Linked DNA regions of Variovorax paradoxus. Each later gene encodes a partner of the first gene's protein in a complex. Links are inferred from orthologs where the notes say so. Each region holds a gene or a part of one and is shown on either strand. Other genes may lie near its edges.

Region 1 (6,818 bases):
TCTTGCCCGACAGCGTGGCCGGCAGGCCGAAGCCGGCCGCCCAGGCGCGGTAGCCTTCCTTGAGCGGCTGGAAGTTGCAGGCAATGCCCTTGGTGCGCACGGCCGTGACGGCCGGCGACCACATCGACTGGATCACCACCTCGCCCGAGGCCATCAGGTTGACCGACTCGTTGAAGTCCTTCCACAGCGCGCGGAACTGTCCGGCCTTTTTCGCTTCGATCAGGGTCTTGATCGTCAGGTCGATCTCGGCCTTGGTCATGTTGCCCTTGTCCTTGTACTTGTGGATGCCCTTGGCCTCCACCACCATTGCGGCGTCCATGATGCCGATCGAAGGAATGTTCAGGATCGCGGCCTTGCCCTTGAACTCGGGGTTCAGCAGCTCGGCCCACGAACCGATGGGCCGTTTGATGAGGTCGGGGCGAATGCCCAGCGTGTCGGCGTTGTAGACCGTCGGAATGAGCGACATGAACTGCGTCGGCTCGGCCGCGAACTTCTTCGACTTCTCGCCTTCGAGATAGATCACCTTCTTGGGCGCGGTGCCCTGGTCGCCCACCGCCTTGCCGGCGACTTCGCCCTTGGTGAAAAGCGTGGTGATCTTGTCGGCGTTCTTGATCTTCCTGGTGTCGATGCCTTTCAGGTTGCCCGTGGGCACGATCTTCTTGAGCGAAAAGAATTCGGTGTCGATCAGGTCGAAGCTGTTGGGCGCGGTCACGGCGCGCTTGGTCACGTCGTCGGTGGTCACGGCCACGTACTGGATCTCGATGCCGGTGTCGGCCTTGAACTTCTCGGCAATGGCCTTGTCCTGGTTCACCGCGGTTCCCAGGTAGCGCAGCACGATCTTTTCCTGCGCATGTACGAAGGGCGCGATGCCCGTGGCCAGAATGCCGGCGGTGCCTTGCAGCAGGGTGCGACGCTGGAGGCCGGCGGACGAGTCGATGGGGTCGGTCATGGAAGAGTCTCCGTTGAAAAAACAGGGAAGGGAACGCGGAAGAAAAAGGAAGGCGGGCAATGCGTGAATCGCCGCGCGCTCACAGCGGCATGCTGGCGAGCGCGGCCATGTCGTCGCGCACGGCGCCTTCGTGGACCGGCGCCGGTTCCCGCGCAGCCGGCGGTTTGGCACCCGGGCCGAGAGCACGCGCGTCGGCTTCGGCCCAGGCGAGGCGCACTGCATCGCCCGGCGCATGGGGGATCGCAAGAAAGGCGGCTTCACCGAGCAGCACCGAGACGTTGCCGCGGTTCGGCGCGGCGTCTTGCAGCGCGAGGCCGAGCAACACGTAGGTGCCCTGGTATTCGACGTCGGTCACCGTCGCGGCCAGGCCACCGGGGGCGCCGGTGCCCGACGACGGGATGATCCGCATGTGGTCGTTGCGCACCGCAATCGGGCCGGCCGGCGTGTCGAACACGTTGTGGCCGCCCATGAAGCGCGCCACGAATTCGTTTGCAGGGCGGTTGTAGACCTGGTGCGGCGAGCCGACCTGTTCGATCACGCCGTGGTTCATCACCACCATGGTGTCGGCCAGCGCCATGGCTTCTTCCTGCGAATGCGTCACGTGAACGAAAGTCAGCCCCAGTTCCTTCTGCCAGCGCCGCAACTCGGCGCGCATCTGAATGCGCAGGAACGGATCGAGCGCCGACAGCGGCTCGTCGAGCAGCAGCACGCGCGGCTCGGTAATGAGCGCGCGCGCCAGCGCCACACGCTGCTGCTGGCCGCCGGAAAGTTCACCGGGCTTGCGTTCGGCCAGGTGGCCCATCGCCACGCGCTCCAGCAGGTCGCGTGCGCGCTTCTGGCGTTCGGCCTTGCCGACGCCTTTCATCTTGAGGCTGAAGGCCACGTTGTCCGTCGCCGACAGGTGCGGAAACAGCGCGAAGCTCTGGAACATCATCGCGGTGCCGCGCGCGGCCGCGGGCAGGTTCGTGATGTTGCGGTTGTCCAGCAGGATGTCGCCACTGGTGACCGACTCGTGGCCCGCAATCATGCGCAGCGTGGTGCTCTTGCCGCAGCCCGAGGGACCCAGCAGGCAGCAGTAGCTGCCGCTGGCAATGCGCAGGTCGATCTGGTCGACGGCGGCGGGCGTGCCCGCGGCGTAGCGCTTGCTCAGCGCAACGATCTCGACAGCGGCGGGCGGGGGCGCGGCGACGGCGGTCATTGGCCGGGGGCGCGGGGCGCGGAAAACGATCGGAAAACGAGCATGCTGGCGTTAAGCACGCTCCATGCCACATGGGTGCAGAAGCGCCCTATGTGGGCCCGCGAAAAACCCGAGCCCAGCAGGTCTTACTTGGAGAACAGCCCGGGCCTGCCGAGCCTTCTCTTCCGGCGGCTCAGGTGCCGAACCAGCCGGCGTCCGAATCCACCGGCAATGCCGCCGCGGCCAGCCCGCGCAGCACATCGCCCACGACGATGACCGCGGGGCTCGCGAGTCCGGCGTCGGCAATGCAGGCTTGCAGCCGGTCGAGCGTGGCCGTGACGTGCCGCTGCTGCGGCAGGCTCGCGTGCTGGATGACTGCCACTGGCGTGTCGCCAGGCAGGCCCTGCAGCAGTTCGCGCTCGATGTGGCCCGCGCCCGCCACACCCATGTAGATCACCAGCGTGAGCCGTGCGCTGTGCGCGGTGGCGGCCAGCGCGCGCCAGGCGGTGGCGTCTTCATGCGCACTGGCGCCCGTCTTGGCGTGGCCGGTGACGAACACCACGCCCTGGGCATGGTCGCGGTGGGTCAGCGGTACGCCGAGCGAAGTCACCGCGGCAAGGCCGGCGGTAATGCCGTTGATCACCGTGCACTCGATGCCGGCTTCGCGCAGGTGCTCGACCTCTTCGCCGCCGCGGCCGAAGATGAACGGGTCGCCGCCCTTGAGCCGGACCACCGTTTCGCCTTCGCGCACCGCGGTGATCATGAGCCGTTCGATGAACGCCTGCGGCGTGCTCTTGCAGCCGCCGCGCTTGCCCACGTGCACGATGCGCGCGCCGGGCCGGGCATAGGAGGCGAGGATGCTTTCGCTCACGAGGTCGTCCACCAGCAGCACGGTCGCGGCCTGGATCGCCTTCACGGCCTTGATCGTCAGCAATTCGGGGTCGCCGGGGCCGGCACCCACCAGCGTGCAGCTTCCGGCGGTGAATGAGGATGTGAGTGCGTTCATGCGTGGGCTGCCAGTTGCGTGATGTGCCTGACCTGCGTGGCGATGGCTTCGGGCACGGGAAGCTCGCCGTTCAATACACGGCGCGTGTAGTCGGCCGTGGTCGCGACGTCGATCTCTTTGGGCAGGCCCGGCACCTCGTTCGATGTGCCAGCGGCCTGGGCCTGCAACTCGCTGCGCACGCCGCGCACGAAGCCGTCGATCTGTGCGGTGCGGCGCGGGTCGGACACCACTTCGCCTTCGAGGCCGCGCGAGAGCAGGGCGGTCATGCCCATGAGCTCGAAGGTTTCGGCCATGGTGCGCGCATATTCCGGATGCGTATAGCTTGCCACGACCACAGAGGGGCCAGTGGTCGGCTGCATCAGCTTGACCACGCTGTGGCCGGGGTTGCGCAGGCCCACCACACGGCGCACGTCGAGCAGCCGCTTGAGTGCAGGGTTGAGCAGTTCGGTCGGCGCAAAGCCAACCTCGCCGGACGGGATTTTTCGGATGGCTGTGAGCATCGGTATGTCCAGTGCCTCCAGCACGTTCGATGCCAACACGCGCGAGGTTTCGGTGGCGCTGCCGTGCACCAGCACCGGCAAGCCTTCGCGGGCGAGCAGCAGCGCAAGCAGCGGCGTGAGCACCGGCAGTTTGCGCGCGCCGTTGTAGCTCGGCAGCACGATGAGCGGGCGGTCAGCAGGAGGCAGGCGGTTGAGCCGCTCATGCGTCGCATCGAGGAAGCCCGCCATCTCTTCGGGCGTTTCGCCCTTGATGCGCATGGCCAGGCAAAAGCCGCCGATTTCGAGGTCGGTGACGGTGCCGTCCAGCACCTGGCCGAACAGGTCGGTGGCCTGTTCGCGCGTCAGCGGCTTGGCGCCTCGCGCGCCGCGGCCGATTTCCTTGATGTATTGGCTGATTCCCATGGGTGCCCCGATTGTCCCGCAATGCTTATGCCGGAATGCAAGGCGGCTTATGCCTCTGTCTTGTCCCTTCCCCTTCCGGGGGAAGGTCGGGATTGGGGGCAGGCAGAGCGCTCAATGGATGCGCCGCTTGCCCCTACCCCAGCCCTCCTCCGGCGGGGGAGGGAGCAAGACGGGGAGTCATGGGGCTTCCGCCATTGCCTCGGAAGGCGTCGCCCGGACCATGCGCTTGAGCTCCGGCAGGCAGGAGCCGCAGTTGGTGCCGCATTTCAGCGTGCCCTGCAGCGAAGCCAGCCGTTCTTCGGGCGTGCCGTTGCAGCGGCCCAGCTCGGCCCGGATCGCCAGGTCGGTCACGTTGAAGCAGGTGCAGATCGGCTGCCCGCGGGACTGCACCGCCACCGGCGCGCGGGCGCCCGGGGACAGTAGCAAACGGCCATAGGTTTGCGCTGGAATTTCTTCGCGCAGCAGGGTGCCGATCCAGGCTTCGGCACTCGTATCGCCGCCCAGCAAAAAGGCTTCGAGGCCGGCGTTGCCGTCGGCGCGCCGCACCAGCCGCGCCACGCGGCGCTGGCCGCGCCGCTGGTCGGCGTAGCGCAGGGCGTCGCTGCCGCGCAGGCCGAGCAGGCCTTCGATCCGGTCGATGAGCTCGTCGGCCGGCGCGTCGTGCGCGGCGGCGCGGAACAGGATGCCGCTGCGTTCTTCGCCCGGCGTATTGCCCGAGAACGGCACGCAGGTGGCAAACGGAAACATCGCCATCAGCGGCTTGAGCGCCTGGTGCGCGGCCAGCGCCGCGTCGGGCGGCAGCCAGGCCATCGCGAGCAGCGACCACGGCAACTCGGCCTTGAGGATCTTGACCGGCGTGTGCTTGAGCTCCGGCTGCTTCGAGGTGGGGCAGTAGGCCGACGTGGTCAACGCGTTGATGCCCGCCAGCGGCGTGCCGGTCGACGAGCAGCCGCTCAGGTATTCCTCGCCCCAGTGCATGGCGACGAAAGCCTGGCTCAGTCCGATCTCGGCGCTGGCGCGGGCGGGCAGCAGGATGGAGCCGCGCTTGGAGGTGAGGTGCACCAGGTCGCCGTCTTTCAGTTGCCGGCGCGCCATGTCTTGCGCATTCATCTGCACCACCGGCTCGGCCACATGGCCGAACAGGCGGCCGACCGTGCCGGTGCGGCTCATGCCGTGCCACTGGTCGCGCAAACGGCCCGTGTTGAGCGAGAACGGATAGCGTGCCTCGCGCGCCTCGGCCACCGGCTTGTAGACCGTGTCGACGAAGCGCGCGCGGCCGTCCGGCGTGGGGAAAACGCCGTCTTCGTAGAGGCGGACGCGGCCGGTGGTTTCGCCTTCCTTCAGCGGCCATTGCTGGGGGCCGGCCGTGTCGAGCATGGCGTAGCTCATGCCGGTGATGTCGAGATCGCGGCCCCGCGTCGATTCGCGGTGCTCGTTCCACACCCGTTCGGCGGAGTCGTATGGAAACAGCGTGGCCGGGCGGCCGAGCCGCTGTTCGAGCCGGCGCGCGAAATCGACGGCAATCGACCAGTCGTGGCGCGCCTCGCCCGGTGCCGTCACCGCGGGGCGCACGCGCGAGATGCGGCGCTCGCTGTTGGTCACGGTGCCTTCCTTCTCGCCCCAGGTGGTGGCTGGCAGCAGCAGGTCGGCGAAGGCGCAGGTCGAGGTGGTCGAAAAAGCCTCCTGCACCACGACGAATTCGGCGCGCTCAAGGGCGCGGCGTACCGTCGCCTGGTCGGGCATCGACTGGGCCGGATTGGTGCAGGCAATCCACAGCGCGCGGATCTCGCCATCGGCCGCGGCCTGGAACATCTCGACTGCGGTCTTGCCGGGCTTCTCGGGGACCGAGGGCAGGTTCCACAGCGCCGCCACTTCCGCGCGATGCACAGGGTTGGCCAGGTCGCGGTGCGCGCTCAGCAGGTTGGCCAGGCCGCCCACTTCACGCCCGCCCATCGCATTGGGCTGGCCGGTGAGCGAGAACGGGCCCGCGCCAGGCTTGCCGATCTGGCCGGTCGCAAGGTGCAGGTTGATCAGCGCCGCGTTCTTCGCGGTGCCGCTCGACGACTGGTTGAGGCCCTGGCAGTAGAGGCTCAGCGTGGCGGGCGAGGTCGCGAACATGCGCGCCGCGGTGAGCAGGTCGTCCTTCGAGATGCCGCAGATCTGCGCCACCTTGTCGGGCGTGCATTCGCGCACCGTGGTCTTCAGTGCGTCGAAGCCGCTGGTGTGGGCGGCGATGTAGCGGTTGTCGATCCAGCCTTCCCACAGCATCAGGTGCAGCATGCCGTTGAACAGCATGACGTCGGTGCCGGGCTGGATGGGCAGGAACAGGTCGGCGATTTCCACCGTGTCGGTGCGGCGCGGATCGGCCACGATGATCTTCAGTTCGGGGTTGGCGGCCTTCGCGTCCTCGATGCGGCGAAACAGAATGGGGTGCGCCCACGCGGCATTGCTGCCCACGATGAAAAGGCAGCTCGCGTGCTTCAGGTCGTCATAGCAGGCCGGCGGCGCATCGGCGCCCAGCGTCTGCTTGTAGCCGGCCACCGCGCTGCTCATGCACAGGCGCGAGTTGGTGTCGATGTTGTTGGTGCCGATCAGCCCCTTGGCGAGCTTGTTGAAGACGTAGTAGTCCTCGGTCAGTAGCTGGCCCGAGACATAGAAGCCCACGGCGTCGGGGCCATGGTCGCGGATGACTTGCGCGAACTTGTCGACCGCGCCGTCGAGCGCGCCGTCCCACGCGATGGGCATCGGCTCGGCACCGCGCGCGGCGCGCCGCATCGGCTGCAG
Region 2 (6,707 bases), 740 kb from region 1 along the record:
AGGGTTTCCGACGCGCTGACGGCGGCGGCCTCGATCATGCGCGACAGCTTGTCGTATTCGGCAATGACCCAGTCCACGCCCATCTGGGACGCAAACTTGATTTTTTCCACCGCCTGCTGGTCCGAGGGGTCGGCTGTTGCAACAATGAGACGGTTGTTGCGCTTGCTGAGCACCACGATGCGGTAGGCGAGGCACAGCTTGGGGTCGAGCAGGTCTTTCGGCAGGCGCTGGTGGTCGATGGCGTCAAGATCCAGCAGCGGGGCGCCGAAGGCGGACGAAAGCGTGTGGGCCAGATCCGCGGCCGAGACGGCGCCACTGCCGGTCAGCTCGGCGATGAAGCTGGTGCGGCCGCTGAGCGACTTTTGATAGATGTCTTCCGCAATCTTCGCGGGAAGCTTGCCGGCCGAGACCAAGGCGCGCGCAAGTCCCGGGAGGGCGATTTGCGTATTTTCTTTAACAGGAAGTTCGGCGGCAGCCATTCAGCGAAATTGCAAGAGATGTGAAAAAATGCTTCACGATCATCGCTGAACGCCCTCGCCATGTAAATCGCTACGCAGCAACAGGCATGGGCATTATTGGTGCCAGCCGAAAAGACTGGTCGGGGTGAGAGGATTCGAACCTCCGGCCTCTACGTCCCGAACGTAGCGCTCTACCAGGCTAAGCTACACCCCGATTGGTTGCAAAAAAAGAGAAGTCGTCCTTGCCAACTCTTGTGAGGTGTTCAGGCACGTCGCTCAAGCAACTGAGCCGCCAATTGTAGCAAACCGTCGGCATGCGAATTGGACGGAAAGTCGCGCAAGGCGTGAATCGCGCGTTTTGCCTCGTCGGCCGCGGCGGCGCGCGATGCGTCCAGCGCCCCGGTGCTGTGGACGATTTCCACGATCTTGCCCAATTGGGCCGTATCGCCCGCCTCGATGGCTGCGCGCACCAGGCTGCTCTGGTCGGCATTGCCGCGCCGCATGGCGAAGATCAGCGGCAATGTGGTCTTGCCTTCGCGCAGGTCGTCGCCCACGTTCTTGCCGGTTTCGTGGGCGTCGCCGGCGTAGTCGAGCACGTCGTCGATCACCTGGAACGCCGTGCCAAGGGCCTGGCCATAGGTCGCGCAGGCTTCCTCGACTTCGGGCGTCGCGCCTGCCAGCACGGCGGCGAGCCGCGTGCTGGCTTCGAAGAGCTTGGCGGTTTTCGAGCGGATCACGCGCAAGTAGGCGGCTTCGTCCAGCGAAGCGTCGTGCATGTTCATCAGCTGGAGCACCTCGCCTTCCGCGATCACGTTCGTCGCCTCGGCCAGGATCTGCATGATGCGCATGTTGTTTGCATCCAACATCATCTGGAAGGCGCGCGAGTACAGGAAGTCGCCGACCAGCACGCTGGCCGGATTTCCGAACGATTCGTTGGCAGTCGGGCGGCCACGCCGCAGGGTCGACTCGTCGACAACGTCGTCGTGCAGCAAGGTGGCCGTGTGGATGAACTCCACGACCGCCGCCAGATTGAAGCGCTGCTCGCCCGTGTAGCCCAGGGCGCCCGACATGAGAAGCAGGAGCGCGGGGCGCAGGCGTTTGCCGCCGGCGGAAATGATGTACTTCGAGACCTGGCTCACCAGGGGCACGCCTGTATCGAGGCGCCGCGCAATCACACGGTCGACTTCGACCATGTCGCCGGCAATCAAATCCAGCACGGTGGCGGTGGGGGAGGTATCGGCGGCGTGAACTGGCAAAGCGTTTGCGCGCGGCGCGTCTGAATGCGAAAGGTGCGGCGGCACAAGGCCGGAAGGCGCAGATTATAGGGATGCGCGGGTGCCTTCCGGCTTGGCTTCGGCCCGAAACCATGTTAGCGCGCGCAAACCGTGCTAGAATCTAAGGCTCTGCGGAATTCGCCGTAGAGCTCATATTCCCAAGAGGTTCACATGTACGCGGTCATAAAAACCGGCGGCAAGCAGTATCGCGTTGCTTCCGGCGAAAAAATTAAAGTAGAACAGATTGCTGCGGATGTAGGCCAGGAAATCGTGATCGATCAGGTTCTCGCAGTCGGCAACGGCAGCGAAATCAAGGTCGGTACGCCCCTGGTGTCCGGCGCAACGGTGACAGTCACGGTACTGTCGCACGGCAAGCACGACAAGGTTCACATCTTCAAGATGCGTCGTCGCAAGCACTATCAGAAACGTCAAGGCCATCGCCAGCAGTTCACGGAACTGCAAATCGGCGCGATCGCCGGCTAAGGAGAACATTCCATGGCACAGAAAAAAGGCGGCGGCTCAACGCGAAACGGGCGCGACTCCAAGCCCAAGATGCTCGGCGTTAAGGCTTTCGGCGGCGAACTGATCAGCGCAGGCTCGATCATCGTGCGCCAGCGCGGCACCCGGTTCCACCCCGGCGTGAATGTCGGCGTGGGCAAGGACCACACGCTGTTTGCACTGGTCGACGGCCATGTGTCGTTCGGCGTCAAGGGCGCAATGAACAAGCACATGGTCAACGTGACCCCGGCGTAAGTCGAGTCACTTCGATCAGCTCGAAGCCCCGCTTTGCCGGGGCTTCTTCATTTGTACACTGGATACCCCATGAAGTTCGTCGACGAAGCCTTCATCGACATCGCCGCCGGCGATGGCGGCAACGGCTGCGTGTCGTTCCGTCATGAAAAATACAAGGAATTCGGCGGTCCCAACGGCGGCGACGGTGGCCGCGGCGGCCACGTCTACGCGGTGGCCGATTCCAACCTCAACACCCTGGTCGACTTTCGCTACTCGCGCCGCCATGAGGCCAAGCGCGGCGAGCACGGCATGGGCTCCGACATGTTCGGCGCCGCGGGCCACGACATCACGCTCAGAATGCCGGTCGGCACCATCATTTCCGACGCCGAAACGGGCGAGGTGCTGTACGAGTTGTTGACCGAAGGCGAGGTCGTCACCATCGCCAAGGGCGGAGACGGCGGCTTCGGCAACATGCGCTTCAAGAGCGCCATCAACCGCGCGCCTCGTCAGAAGACGCCGGGCTGGCCGGGCGAGAAGAAGAGTCTCAAGCTCGAGCTCAAGGTGCTCGCCGATGTGGGGCTGCTCGGCATGCCCAACGCAGGCAAGTCGACTTTGATCAGCGCCATTTCGAACGCACGCCCGCGCATTGCGGACTACCCGTTCACCACGCTGCATCCGAATCTTGGCGTGGTGCGCGTCGGTCCTGAGCAGAGCTTCGTCGTGGCGGACCTTCCGGGCCTGATCGAAGGCGCGTCGGAAGGTGCGGGGTTGGGCCATTTGTTCCTGCGCCACCTCCAGCGCACGCGCCTGCTGCTGCACGTGATCGATCTGGCGCCCTTCGACGATGCCGTCGACCCGGTCGCACAGGCAAAGGCCATCATCGGCGAACTGAAGAAGTACGACGCCGCGCTTTACGAGAAGCCGCGCTGGCTCGTGCTCAACAAGCTCGACATGGTGCCTGAAGACGAACGTTCGGCGCGCGTCAAGGATTTCGTGAAGCGCATGCGTTTCAAGGGGCCCGTGTTCGAGATCTCCGCGCTCACGCGGGAAGGCTGCGAGCACCTGGTGCAAGCGGTCTATCAGCACATCAAGGCGCAGCAGGTGGCGGAACAGGTTCCGGCCGAGGTCGATCCGCGCTTTGTCGAATTGCCGCCGCCGGATCCCAGCTGAGTACCTCGCGGCATCGATACCGATGCAGCGGGCTTCCTAGACAGCAGAACACGCAGTATTCACGACCGCTACAGCTCAAATGACCTCGAATTCCGGATCCACTGCCTTGCGGGACGCCCGCCGAATCGTCGTCAAGGTGGGCTCGAGCCTCGTGACCAACGAAGGGCGGGGTCTGGACGAGGGCGCCATCGGCGAATGGTGCCGCCAGCTTGCGGCCCTCGTGCGCGACGGGCGAGAGGTCGTGATGGTGTCGAGCGGTGCCATCGCCGAAGGCATGAAGCGCCTCGGCTGGCGCACCCGGCCGCACGAGATTCACGAACTCCAGGCCGCTGCGGCGGTCGGGCAGATGGGCCTGGCCCAGATGTACGAGACCAAGCTGCGCGAGAACGAAATGGGCAGCGCGCAGGTGCTGCTGACCCATGCCGACCTCGCCGACCGCGAGCGCTACCTCAATGCGCGCTCGACGCTCGTCACGCTGCTCAGGCTCGGCGTGGTGCCGGTCATCAACGAGAACGACACCGTCGTCAACGACGAGATCAAGTTCGGCGACAACGACACGCTCGGTGCACTGGTGGCCAACCTGGTCGAAGCCGATGCGCTGGTCATCCTCACCGATCAAAAGGGGCTCTTCACGGCCGATCCGCGCAAGGACCCGGACGCCAAGTTCGTGCACGAGGCGGCGGCAGGCGATCCGGCGCTCGAAGCCATGGCGGGCGGGGCGGGCTCCAGCCTCGGCCGCGGCGGCATGATCACGAAGATTCTGGCGGCCAAGCGCGCTGCGGGGTCCGGCGCTTCCACCGTGATTGCCTGGGGCCGCGAGCCCGACGCATTGCTGCGCCTGACGCGCGGTGAATCCATCGGCACCCTGCTCGTTGCCCAGACCGCCAAGCACCAGGCCCGAAAGCGCTGGATGGCCGACCATCTGCAGCTGCGGGGTGCCGTCACCGTCGACGCCGGCGCGGCGGCCAAGGTGCGGGCCGAAGGCAAGAGCCTGCTGCCGATCGGCATGACGGGCGTGTCGGGCGAGTTTTCGCGGGGCGACGTGATCGCCGTGCGCGACACCGAGGGGGTGGAACTGGCCCGCGGCCTGGCCAACTACTCGAGCATGGAAGCCCGCCTGCTGTGCCGCAAGCCCTCGTCCGAGTTCGAGCGTTTGCTGGGCTATGTGGCGGAGCCCGAAATGGTCCACCGCGACAACATGGTGCTGATGCCCAGCTGATCAAAAAAAACGGGGCCGCGAGGCCCCGTCGTTTTACTGCACTTCGCGAATCGGGTTGCGCAGGTTCTGAACCATGTCCCCGACCGAATTGCGCGGCGCATTGCCTCGGCACAGCGCCTGGGTCGACAGCGCCTTGGCGTAGAGCGAATTCAGATCGTTGATGCGTTTCCACTCCGGCGTCTTCGTTTCCTGCCAGGAGCCATTGTTGTAGCGGGCGTAGTTCTTCAATTCCGCGGTCGAGCAGCGTACGCCCTCATAGGACGCATTGACGGCGCCGCCGTTGCGGTTTTGGGTCACCACCACATAGCGCACGATGCCGTCCCCTGTGATGGCAATGGTGCGGGGGTCGATGCCGAACTTCAGGCTCATGTAGGGCGGCATCTCGATCGGCAGCAGACGGCTCTCGCTGAAGGCCGGCGGCGGGGGGGCTTTGGTTTCCTCCCACTCGGCATCCGCCTCGGTCCGCTTGGCGGCCGGCGGCATGCCGGCCTGCGCCCAGTCGGGGTTGTCGGTGTCGTGCTTGCCCGATGCGCACCCGGCGAGCAGGGCGGCGACACACGCGAGAAGCAAGGCGCGCTCAGCGTTGCGACGGAAAGAAGGGCGCTTTGTTGTTGGGAGAGGAAGATTCATCGCTCACGGAAGGAAGGTCGGGATGCGGGTCGAAACTGCCGCCGGGCGGCAGGTCCAGGCCTGCGGGTGCGCCGCCGTCTGGCGTGTGGCGCTCGAACTCTCGGGCGCGCACGTTGCTGCGCAGGAAGCGGTTGCGGAAATCCTGCCGCGGCAGGTAGCGAGCGAGCTCGGTCAGTGCCATCTCGTAGACGCCGCGTTTGAATTCCACGACCACATCGAGCGGCACCCAGTAGTCGTGCCATCGCCAGGCGTCGAACTCGGGGTGGTCGGTCGCGCGCAGGTTCAAGTCCCAGTCGTGACCGATCAATTGCAGCAAATACCAGATTTGCTTCTGGCCCTTGTAGTGGCCCCGTGCGTCACGGCGAATGAACCGATCCGGCACCTCGTAGCGCAACCAGTCACGGGTACGGGCCACGATGCGCACGTGCTCCGGATGGAGCCCGACTTCCTCGTGCAGTTCCCGAAACATGGCTTGCTCGGGACTTTCGCCGCGGTCTATGCCGCCTTGCGGAAACTGCCAGGAATGCGTGCGTATGCGTTTGCCCCAGAAAACCTGGTTTCTCTGGTTGAGCAGGATGATGCCGACGTTGGGCCTGAAGCCGTCCCGGTCGAGCATAATCAAACCCCAATTTTTGAACTGAGTCGATTATGCATGCCGGGTTGCACACGGCAAGCGACCGACGCCAGGCTCTCAGGGTCTCCCCGGGGGAGTTGTCCCCCACATCCCAACTTCGAATTCAGCGAGTCCATCGCCACGATCCCGATGAAAGCTTCCCGATTTTTTGTCTCCACCCTCAAGGAAGCACCCGCCGACGCCGAGGTCGCGAGCCATCGGCTCATGATGCGCGCCGGCATGATCAAGAAGCTCGGCACCGGTATCTATACCTACATGCCGATGGGACTGCGCGTGATCCGCAAGGTCGAGGCGATCGTGCGCGAGGAAATGAACCGCGCCGGTGCCGTCGAGATGGCAATGCCGGTGGTTCAGCCCGCCGAGTTCTGGCAAGAGACCGGCCGCTTCGACAAGATGGGCCCCGAGCTGCTGCGCATCAAGGACCGGCATGACCGTGACTTCGTGGTCCAGCCGACGAGCGAAGAAGTGGTCACCGACATCGCGCGGCAGGAAATCCGCAGCTACAAGCAGCTGCCGAAGAATTTCTACCAGATCCAGACCAAGTTCCGCGACGAGCGCCGTCCGCGCTTCGGCCTCATGCGTGGGCGCGA

Evidence for each region.
Region 2: the proteins of ybiB (region 1) and cgtA are in contact, whole or in part, in a crystal structure (PDB 8BFT), measured with the Escherichia coli proteins. The link is inferred for Variovorax paradoxus from one-to-one orthologs.

Annotation. Positions count from the first base shown.
Region 1 is NZ_JAUSXG010000001.1:1,196,603-1,203,420, forward strand. What follows is about bases 2,082-5,062. They hold ybiB (DNA-binding protein YbiB), read right to left. Parts: upstream 4,035-5,062; coding sequence 3,129-4,034; downstream 2,082-3,128. Other genes in these bases: QFZ42_RS05635 (ABC transporter ATP-binding protein), read right to left, coding at 2,082-2,147; cobA (uroporphyrinogen-III C-methyltransferase), read right to left, coding at 2,320-3,132; QFZ42_RS05650 (nitrate reductase), read right to left, coding at 4,212-5,062. Outside these bases: QFZ42_RS05630 (ABC transporter substrate-binding protein), read right to left, coding at 1-949; more of QFZ42_RS05635, read right to left, coding at 1,029-2,081; more of QFZ42_RS05650, read right to left, coding at 5,063-6,818.
Region 2 is NZ_JAUSXG010000001.1:460,422-467,128, forward strand. The notes cover bases 1,725-4,594. They hold cgtA (Obg family GTPase CgtA), read left to right. Parts: upstream 1,725-2,554; coding sequence 2,555-3,634; downstream 3,635-4,594. Other genes in these bases: rplU (50S ribosomal protein L21), read left to right, coding at 1,904-2,215; rpmA (50S ribosomal protein L27), read left to right, coding at 2,228-2,485; proB (glutamate 5-kinase), read left to right, coding at 3,714-4,594. In the rest of the region: type IV-A pilus assembly ATPase PilB, read right to left, coding at 1-479; QFZ42_RS02160 (polyprenyl synthetase family protein), read right to left, coding at 722-1,714; more of proB, read left to right, coding at 4,595-4,853; QFZ42_RS02185 (CNP1-like family protein), read right to left, coding at 4,887-5,423; QFZ42_RS02190 (RNA pyrophosphohydrolase), read right to left, coding at 5,431-6,099; QFZ42_RS02195 (proline--tRNA ligase), read left to right, coding at 6,247-6,707. UniProt on the Escherichia coli protein: An essential GTPase which binds GTP, GDP and possibly (p)ppGpp with moderate affinity, with high nucleotide exchange rates and a fairly low GTP hydrolysis rate.